DNA from 2 places in the Brevibacillus gelatini genome. Region 2 is predicted to be linked to the other one. Evidence: riboswitches for the same ligand, from Rfam matches in the RefSeq annotation. Region 2 holds a riboswitch; the other holds the start of a gene.
The links. Region 2 has a riboswitch for glycine ahead of AAFJ72_RS06165 (serine dehydratase beta chain). Riboswitches for the same ligand answer to the same signal wherever they lie in the genome.

Region 1 (4,723 bases), 650 kb from region 2:
CCAGATTCATTTTTTCGACCCAACTCCAGTAAAACGGGCGGTTGCCAATATCCTTGTCCACCTCAACCGGAAGTTTGACCGTCAAGTAATCCGGATGGGTTTCGACGATGTGTGCGGAAAAAGCCGCGAGGTAGCGTTCTACAAATTGCCTGACCTGGTTGGCTTGCATCAGGGGAAACCTCTTTTCTTTTGGGCGTTTTGGCTATTGCTCTGCTGCTCCCGACAGGGCAGGGGAGGCGTGCAGTTGTCGGCTGGCGCGGATCGCCTGGCCCATGTTGTCGAGCTTGATGGCCATTTCGCGGGTCGATTTGGAGTCCATGATGATCTGGGTCAGATTTTCTTCCAGGGACGAACTGAGGTTGAGCCGCTCCACGATGTCGTCCAGCTCGCCGATCACCATCTCGAACAGGTCGATTTTTTCATACAGGAGTTTCAGAATGTGCTCCTCGATTGTGCCGACGGTGGACAAATTGTAAATGTGCACGTCCCGCTTCTGGCCGAGACGGTGGACGCGGCCGATCCGCTGTTCGACGCGCATCGGGTTCCACGGCATGTCGTAGTTGATGACCTGATTGCAAAACTGCAGGTTGATGCCTTCTCCACCTGCTTCGGTGGCGATGAGCACCTGCGCGCGGTTTTGAAACAGGTCGGTCATCCAGTCCTTTTTGCTGCGCTTGAATCCGCCGCGAAACGGCACAGAGGTAATGCCGTGGTCATGCAAATATTTTTGCAGGTAGTTTTGCGTCGCCCGGTACTCGGTGAAAATGATGACTTTGTCGTTGATCTCCTGGAGCAGCTCGACCGTTTTTGCCGCCTTGGAATGCGTCTCGATCCGCTTAATCATCTCCACCAGCTGCAAAATTTGGCCGCGCAGGGGAGAATCTTCGCTGGTGCGCTGGTGCATGTTGTACAGCGTCATGAAGGCGGCTTCCTTGCTGGAGCAAACCTCGCGCTGGAGCGTAATCAACGCGAGTGAGTTGAACAGCCCTGACTCTGCCTGGTACTGGTCGCGCACAAAGCGGGTGACGCCCTCGTACAGCTCCATTTCCTCCTGCGACAGCTCGATGGGAATCGACTGGACGCGTCGGCTGGTGAACTGGATGCCGCCGTCGCTTCGCTTGTTGCGAATCATTACTTTTTCAATTTCTTCGCGCAATTTGTCGCTGTTTTTCGACTGGCGCTTCCCTTCGACGTAATTGGAGGCAAACGACGCGGAGTGCCCGAGGTGCCCCGGCTTCAACAAATTAATCAGGTTGTACAGCTCGTCCATTTCGTTCTGGATCGGGGTGGCCGTGAGCAGCAGGCAATATTTTTTGCGAATTTCCTTCACGAACTGATAGTTTCGCGTCCGCCTGTTCTTGAGCTTGTGCGCCTCGTCGATAATCAGCATGTCGTAGTCGATGTCGAGCACGTGGCGGCGATGCGGGTCTCTTTTCGCTGTGTCGATGGAAGCGACGACAACCTCATGCTGTCTCCACATGTACTCCTTTTTTTGCGCCACAGCAGGAATGCCGAATTTTTGCTGCAATTCCTTCGTCCACTGGATGACGAGGGAGGCGGGAACGAGCACGAGAATTTTTTTCGCCAGCCCTCTGACCATGTACTCCTTCATAATCAGCCCGGCTTCAATCGTCTTGCCAAGACCGACCTCGTCAGCGAGAATGGCGCGCCCGCGCATTTCGTTGAGCACCCGTTCCGCCGTCTGCAACTGGTGGGGAAACGGGGAGAGAAGCGGCAAGTATTTCAGGCATTGCAACTGATCGAACTCGCGGACAGCCATGGCCTCTTCCGCTTCCAGCGCCAGCTTGAACAGCTCCCATTTGTCCCAGGGGCCGTCTTCGTGCAGGCGCTCCGTCAGCGGGGCTATCCAGCTCGTGTCGAATGAAACGGGAATATTCGGCATATAGGTTACTCCTTTACAAAGCTCTGCCATAACTTTCATACGCCTTATCAAAAAACTTAACAATCGTTACCGTATCTATCATTTTGTTAAGCGTTTCTTGATCTGACTGTTAATTTGCATATTTTCAACAGCGGACACTCATGGTAGGATAAAGAGGAAGTTCTTTTATTAGTATGGAAATCGCAGCAAAAACTTATGTATGACCATCTACCCACAGCGAATGATAGTAGCAGGGAGAGACTGCGCGAACCACTGCAGCGCCGAAGGAGCAAGCCGGAACCGGTGAATCTCTCAGGCAAAAGAACCTCTACTGGACGCAACTCTGGAGAGAGCTCGATCATGGAGCCACCAAAGGGGAAACTTGCAGGTGCGGTGATCCCCGCCGCGCTTGATTGGCAAGGTAACTCTCAGGTACCAAGGACAGAGGAGGAAAAATGGGCACCATTCTTTTTGGTGTACCCGTTTTTTCGCCTCTGTTTTTTCATGGGGAGCAATGCCGACTAACAGCCTTTAGGAGGTGCCACACATGTCCAATCTGAAAAGAACGCCACTATTTGATTCCTACGCGAAATACGGCGCCAAAACGATTGACTTCGGTGGTTGGGAGCTGCCTGTACAGTTCTCCAGCATTGGCCAGGAGCACGAAGCCGTTCGCACGAAAGCAGGTTTGTTTGACGTATCTCACATGGGCGAGGTAGACGTAAAAGGCGAGAGTGCGCTCGAATATTTGCAGCGCGTCACCACCAACGACGTGTCCAAGCTGGCTGTCGGGCAAGCGCAGTACAGTGTGCTCTGCTACCCGGACGGCGGTACGGTCGACGATCTGCTCGTTTACAAATACGCAGACGACCATTACCTGCTCGTCATTAACGCCGGAAACATTGACAAAGACTATGAATGGCTGAAAGAGCACCTGATTCCAGGTGTGACCATTGAAAACATTTCGCCGCAAACGGCGCAGCTCGCCATTCAGGGACCTTTGGCCGAATCGATCTTGCGAAAGCTGACCGCGACAGACCTGTCGAAAATCGGCTTCTTCCGCTTCGAGCGTGACGTAGAGATCGCTGGCATTCCGGCACTTGTCTCTCGCACGGGCTATACTGGCGAGGACGGCTTTGAGATTTACCTGGCGGCCGATCGCGCAGCAGAGCTGTGGGACGCGCTGCTTGCAGCCGGCAAGGAAGACGGACTTTTGCCTTGCGGACTTGGCGCACGCGACACGCTGCGTTTCGAAGCCAAGCTGCCGCTGTACGGTCAGGAGCTGAGCAAAGACATCACGCCGATTGAGGCGGGGATCGGCTTCGCGGTGAAGGTGGACAAAGAAGTGCCGTTCATCGGCCAGGAAGTGCTCAAGGCGCAAAAGGAAAACGGTGCGCCTCGCAAGCTCGTCGGCATCGAGATGATTGACCGCGGCATTCCGCGCACGCACTACCCGGTCTATGCCGGAGAAGAACTGGTGGGCGAAGTGACGACAGGTACACAATCCCCAACCTTGAAGAAAAATGTCGGCCTGGCGCTCGTCAAAAGCGAGCATGCGGCGCTTGGCACCCAGCTGGAAGTGGAGATTCGCGGAAAGCGCCTCAAAGCCGAGGTCGTAGCCACTCCTTTTTACAAACGTCCGAAAAACTAGGCAATCGCTCACTATACATTTATTTTGAGGAGGACAACGTTCGTGAAATATCGCTACCTGCCCCAAACCGATCAGGACAAGCGCGAAATGCTCGATACCCTGGGCGTTTCCAGTGTAGAAGACCTGTTTGCAGACATTCCGGAAGAAGTGCGCTTCAAAGGTGCGCTGAACATTCCGGAAGCTCTGTCCGAGCCGGAACTGGTGAAATACTTCTCGCGTCTGGCCAATAAAAACGTCAACTTCAACACGCACGTAAACTTTTTGGGCGCTGGTGTTTACCAGCACTACATGCCGAGCACAGTGAACCACATGCTGTTGCGCGGAGAATTTTTTACAGCGTACACGCCGTATCAGCCTGAGATCAGTCAGGGTGAGCTGCAAGCGATTTTTGAATTCCAGACGATGGTATGTGAACTGACCGGAATGGAAGTAGCGAACTCCTCCATGTACGATGGGGCGACTTCGCTGGCAGAAGCGGCGATGATGGCGGCTGGCCACACGGGCAAAAAACGCGTTGTCGTCTCCCGTGCTGTTCATCCAGAAGCGCGCGGCGTTCTGAAAACATACGCCTACGGACAAAGCGTGGAGCTGGTCGAGGTTGGGCTCGACAGCAACGGAGTGACCGATCTCGCAGCGCTGGAAGCGGCTGTGGACGAAAATACGGCGGCTGTCATCGTCCAATACCCGAACTTCTTCGGAAACGTCGAGGACCTGGCAGCAATCGAGCCGATTGCCCATGGCAAAGGCGCACTGTTTGTCACGTCCGCCAACCCGCTTGCCCTTGGCGTACTGGAAGCACCGGGCAAACTGGGCGCAGACATCGTGGTCGGCGACATGCAGCCATTCGGCATCCCGGCATCGTTTGGCGGACCGCACTGCGGATATTTCGCGACAACAACCAAGCTGATGCGCAAAATGCCAGGCCGGATCGTCGGTCAGACAAAAGACGAAAACGGCAAGCGCGGCTTCGTTCTCACGCTGCAAGCGCGCGAACAACACATTCGCCGTGAAAAAGCGACGTCCAACATCTGCTCCAACCAGGCACTGCTGGCACTGGCTGCATCGATCACCATGTCGGCGCTCGGAAAACAGGGCGTGCAGGAAATCGCGATGTTGAACCTGCAAAAAGCGCACTACGCCAAACAAGCGCTGCAGGCAAAAGGACTGGAAGTCGTCTTTACCTCTCCGTT
Region 2 (4,723 bases):
AAGAGAATCGAGCAACACCAAACGCAACTGCCAAACAACGACAGTACCGATTAAGCACAAAAAGAAAGCTATACGTTTTTCACAAGGATTTTCTCGTAAAAAAACCCAAGATTGAGGTATAATAGTTGCGTGTAATTTTGGACTGCGGAGTCTTGTTAGCATTCAATCTGTGACGTTGAAAGAGAGTGGGAATTTATGGGTCGTAAGTGGAACAATATCAAGGAGAAAAAAGCTTCGAAAGATGCCAGCATCAGTCGTATATATGCCAAGTTCGGCAAGGAAATTTATGTAGCGGCCAAGCAGGGCGAGCCTGATCCAGAGTCGAACCGTGCGCTGAAAGTCGTCCTGGAGCGCGCCAAAACATACAGCGTACCGAAGGCGATCATCGACCGCGCAATCGAAAAAGCCAAGGGCGGATTTGAAGAAAACTACAGCGAGCTGCGCTACGAAGGCTTCGGACCAAACGGCTCCATGGTCATCGTGGACGCCTTGACCAACAACGTAAACCGCACGGCGTCTGAAGTGCGCGCCGCCTTCAACAAAAACGGCGGCAACATGGGTGTGACTGGCTCTGTAGCCTACATGTTCGACCCGACGGCAGTATTTGGCCTCGAAGGCAAAACAGCCGAGGAAGTGCTCGAAATTTTGATGGAAGCCGACGTAGACGTCCGCGACATTTTGGAAGAAGACGGGGCCGTCATCGTCTACGCTGAGCCGGAGCAGTTCCATGCCGTGCAGGAAGCGCTGAAAAAAGCGGGCATCAGCGAATTTACTGTCGCCGAGCTGACCATGCTCCCGCAAAACGAAGTGACGCTTTCCGCAGAAGCGCAAGCCCAGTTTGAAAAAATGATCGACGCTCTCGAAGACCTGGATGATGTGCAGCAGGTGTACCACAACGTCGATCTTGGAGAATAATTCAGTGTTGCAAGACCTTTGCTGCTTCGGTGGCGAAGGTCTTTTTCCTATGGCAAAATGGCAAAAAGAAAACCGCCTCCGAAAAGGAGACGGCATACATCGAGCTCGCTAGCTTTGAGGTGTTACCGATCACTGCGTGCGACGCATCTACCTCCAGTATGAAGTTAGAAGCTGTTAGCACTGTTGCGGTTTTCCTCTGTTCACTAGGTGATCGTGTAAATCATCCATGGCGCATCGCCTCCGTAGAAGACTACAGCCTTGTTTGAAAACACACCACCGAGCTCGATGAGTATAGTATGATCTGATTGACCGCTTTTATACACGCGAAATGCTTCAACTGTAAAGAGCAAGATGCTTATTTCAACAACCGCGCGGACAGCGCGTTCAAAAACGACTGGTTGCTGTAGGCGGTGCCTCCCGCCAATCCCGGGTTGACTGCATTTTCGTAGACCTGGCGGTTTTGAACCGCGCGCAGATTGCTCCATTCGCTTTGCTGTTTCAACTGCTCGAAAGCTTTGGCGGCGGCGGGATCGCTGCTTTTGTCGACCATGACAAACAAATAATCCGGGTCTGCCTGTGCCAGCTCTGCAAGGGAAAGCGGTACGGGCTCTTTTGCTTGCTCGACGACGCCTGGTGTCGCCAGTCCGAGATCGGTGTACAGCAAGTAGTTGTACCGCTCGTTTTTCGGATAGACGAGAAAAGCGCCTTCGTGAAACCATGCGGTCAAAACGATTTTGTCCTTGAGCGAAGCCAGCTTTTCACGCGTCTTTTCTATATTCGTCCGCACCTTGCTCACAATCGCATCGACGTTGGCGTCTTTGCCGCGCACCTCGGCAAGCAGCCGCAGATTGTCTTCCCAGTGCGCCCCGTTCGAGGAGACAGGGATCACCGTTGCCGCTGTTTCCAGCTTGCTGCGTTTTTCTGCGGACGTCTTGTCGGAAGTCAGGATGGTGTCCGGCCCCAAGGCGGCAAGATCGCCGACGTGGTCGATAATGTCCGCAGGGAGCTTCTGCGTATTTTGCGTAATCGCCGCGTATTCCTGCGGAAACGCCCCGTTTTTTTCGACCGTGGCGGCAAACGGCGGGATGCCTGTCAAAAGCGCATCTTCAAAGCTGCTGCGCGATTCAATAAAGGCGATTTGTTTGGTTCGTGCGGGGATTGTATAGGTGTTGCCCAAATACTGGATAGAACGTGTCGGCTTTGCGGCAGGATCGCCTGCGGCTTGTCCTCCTGGCCCGTTCGCACCGCATGCTGAAAGCAACAATAAAACAGCCGTTACAGGGATGGCCAGTAGCTTTTTATACATCCTTCGTCACTCCGATCGTACCTTGGTCTGTTAGTGGCATGAGAGGTCTTCCCAGTAAATTATAGGGTACCCGGATCGGGAGGGACTCCTTCATTCCTGAACTTTTTCAGACATTATGATGTCGGGCCTCCTTATAAATACATGAATGGAAAAGGGGGCGGCGTCAGCAGGTATAACAGACTGAATAATGGTTTTTTTCAGAATTGACATTGGCAGAGTGAGTATGCTTTACTAAAATCAATGATATGCAAGAAGTGAATAGTAGCGGATGATGGTTGTAGGAGAGACTAAACGAACGGTTTAGCACCGAAGGAGCAAGTCCCATAAAAGCCTTGGGATCAATCTCTCAGGTACCAGATACTACAAGCGGACGCACCTCTGGAGAGCGCTGACAAAGCCACCCAAGGGGAATACTCCTGGATCGCTTCAGGAGTTAAACTCTCAGGTAAAAAGGACAGAGGAAAGGTAGGGTATCGTCACTCTATCTTTCCCCTGTCCTTTTTTTCTGTGCAAAAGGATGGAAAGGTAGCGGTCGATGTTTTTCCACACGTTTCCAGGGGGCGATGTCATGAGCTTGCAGGAGCGCAACCAGTCTGCTGGACCAGAAGCTCGCAGTGAAGCAGTCAGGAGGGGCGACGATGGTATACAACAGCTGCTTTGACATTATCGGGCCGATCATGGTTGGCCCGTCCAGTTCGCATACGGCGGGGGTCGTGACGATTGGGAAGTTCGTCCACGACTTTCTCGGCGGCGGCATCGAGTCAGCCGAGATCGTGTTTTACGACTCCTTTTCGGAAACGCACAAGGGGCACGGGACAGACAAAGCGATCGTCGGCGGACTGCTCGGGCTGGACACGGATGACAGCCGCATCCGCGTGGCGCTTGAGCTGGCGGCAAAAAGAGGTGTTCGCCTCGCGTTCGAATGCCGGGGCGAGTGCCCGTATTACGACCATCCCAACACGCTGCTGGTCCGGGCGAAAACAGCCCGCGTTACGGCGGTCATCGGCGGTGTTTCGCTTGGCGGGGGCATCTCGAAAATTTTTTACGTCAACGAGTTCGCCGTCGACATCCCGCTGAACGCGCCGTACGACCTGAATGAGCTGCGAAACAAGCTTTGGCAAAAAACACGCTGTGAAGCTGTGGCAGGAGGTGCATAAGATGGACTTTGCCTCCATGGAAGAGCTGTTGGCTCTTTGTGAAGCGACGAACAAAAGCATAGCGGAAGTGATGGTGGCCCGCGAGAGCGCAAAAAGCGGCCGGCCGGAGCAGGAGATTGTCGAAGGGATGAAGCAGCGGCTGGTCAGGATGAAAGAGGCGATTGACCAGGGGGTAGCGGATCGCACGCTGGCGCCAAGCGGCATATCTGGCGGGGATGCCTACAAACTGGAGCGCTATCTGGAAAAAGGCGAGCAACTCACGGGGCAGATTGTCGGGGACGCGATGAAGTTTGCCTTCGCCACCTCGGAAATGAACGCGCGAATGGGAATCATCGTTGCGACGCCGACAGCAGGCTCGGCAGGGATTTTGCCCGGCTGCCTGTTTTCGTTGCATGAAAATCAAAAGTACACGTTCGAGCATCTGGTGATGGCGCTGTTCACGGCGAGCGCCATCGGCTATGTGATCGCCAACCGCGCCTTTATCTCGGGAGCGGCAGGGGGATGCCAGGCGGAAGTCGGCTCGGCGACGGCCATGGCTGCTGCGGCCATCGTCGAGACAAAGCAGGGAACGCCGCGCCAGGCCGTGCATGCTGCGGCCATCGCCTTGAAGTCCATGCTCGGCCTCGTCTGTGACCCGGTTGCCGGACTGGTAGAGGTTCCGTGCATCAAGCGCAATGTGCTCGGTTCCTCGCTCGCCTTTTCCGCCGCCGATATTGCCCTGGCCGGGATCGAGAGCCAGATTCCGTGCGATGAAGTGATCGGGGCGATGTACGAGATTGGGAAAAAAATGCCGCGTGCTTACCGCGAAACCGCGCTGGGCGGCCTGGCCGTCACGCCGACAGGCTCAGCCGTCAAAGAGAGAATCATGAAATAAAACGATACGGAGGAGAGTAGACATGAGTAAAGTTGTAGAAAACTGGCTGTACAGCAAGGAGCACGAGTGGGTAGAGGTGCTCAGCGAGACGCGCGTGCGCGTAGGGATTACCGATTTTGCCCAAAGTCAACTGGGGGACCTCGTGTTTGTCGAGCTTCCGCAGGTGGGTACCGAAGTGGTCGCCAATCAAACCATGGGCACGGTAGAGTCGGTCAAGGCCGTATCGGACCTGTTTTCGCCAGTCAGCGGCAAAGTCGTGGAAGTAAACAGCGAGCTGGAAGACAGCCCGGAGATCATCAACACGGATGCGTACCAAAAAGGCTGGATGATTGTCGTGGAAATCAGCGACCCGAGTGAGCTGTCCGAACTGCTTACTGCCGAACAGTACGCCGAATTTGCCTTGGAGGAATGAGCGTAAATGCTCCCGACGGATTGGGCAGTCTATGGGAAAGGGAAAAGCATCCAAAACGG

Region 1: linked by a shared signal. The riboswitch ahead of gcvT (glycine cleavage system aminomethyltransferase GcvT) and the one ahead of AAFJ72_RS06165 (serine dehydratase beta chain) in region 2 are both predicted to bind glycine.

What each region holds. Positions count from the first base shown of each region.
Region 1 is NZ_CP154342.1:1,875,822-1,880,544, forward strand. It holds gene AAFJ72_RS09280 (YqhG family protein) at 1-169, opposite strand, end outside; gene AAFJ72_RS09285 (DEAD/DEAH box helicase) at 203-1,903, opposite strand; glycine riboswitch at 2,124-2,220, shown strand; glycine riboswitch at 2,221-2,337, shown strand; gene gcvT (glycine cleavage system aminomethyltransferase GcvT) at 2,430-3,533, shown strand; gene gcvPA (aminomethyl-transferring glycine dehydrogenase subunit GcvPA) at 3,576-4,723, shown strand, end outside.
Region 2 is NZ_CP154342.1:1,221,755-1,226,477, forward strand. It holds gene AAFJ72_RS06155 (YebC/PmpR family DNA-binding transcriptional regulator) at 196-915, shown strand; gene AAFJ72_RS06160 (ABC transporter substrate-binding protein) at 1,271-2,221, opposite strand; glycine riboswitch at 2,490-2,594, shown strand; partial or broken gene AAFJ72_RS06165 (serine dehydratase beta chain) at 2,932-3,378, shown strand; gene sdaAA (L-serine ammonia-lyase, iron-sulfur-dependent, subunit alpha) at 3,380-4,252, shown strand; gene gcvH (glycine cleavage system protein GcvH) at 4,275-4,664, shown strand.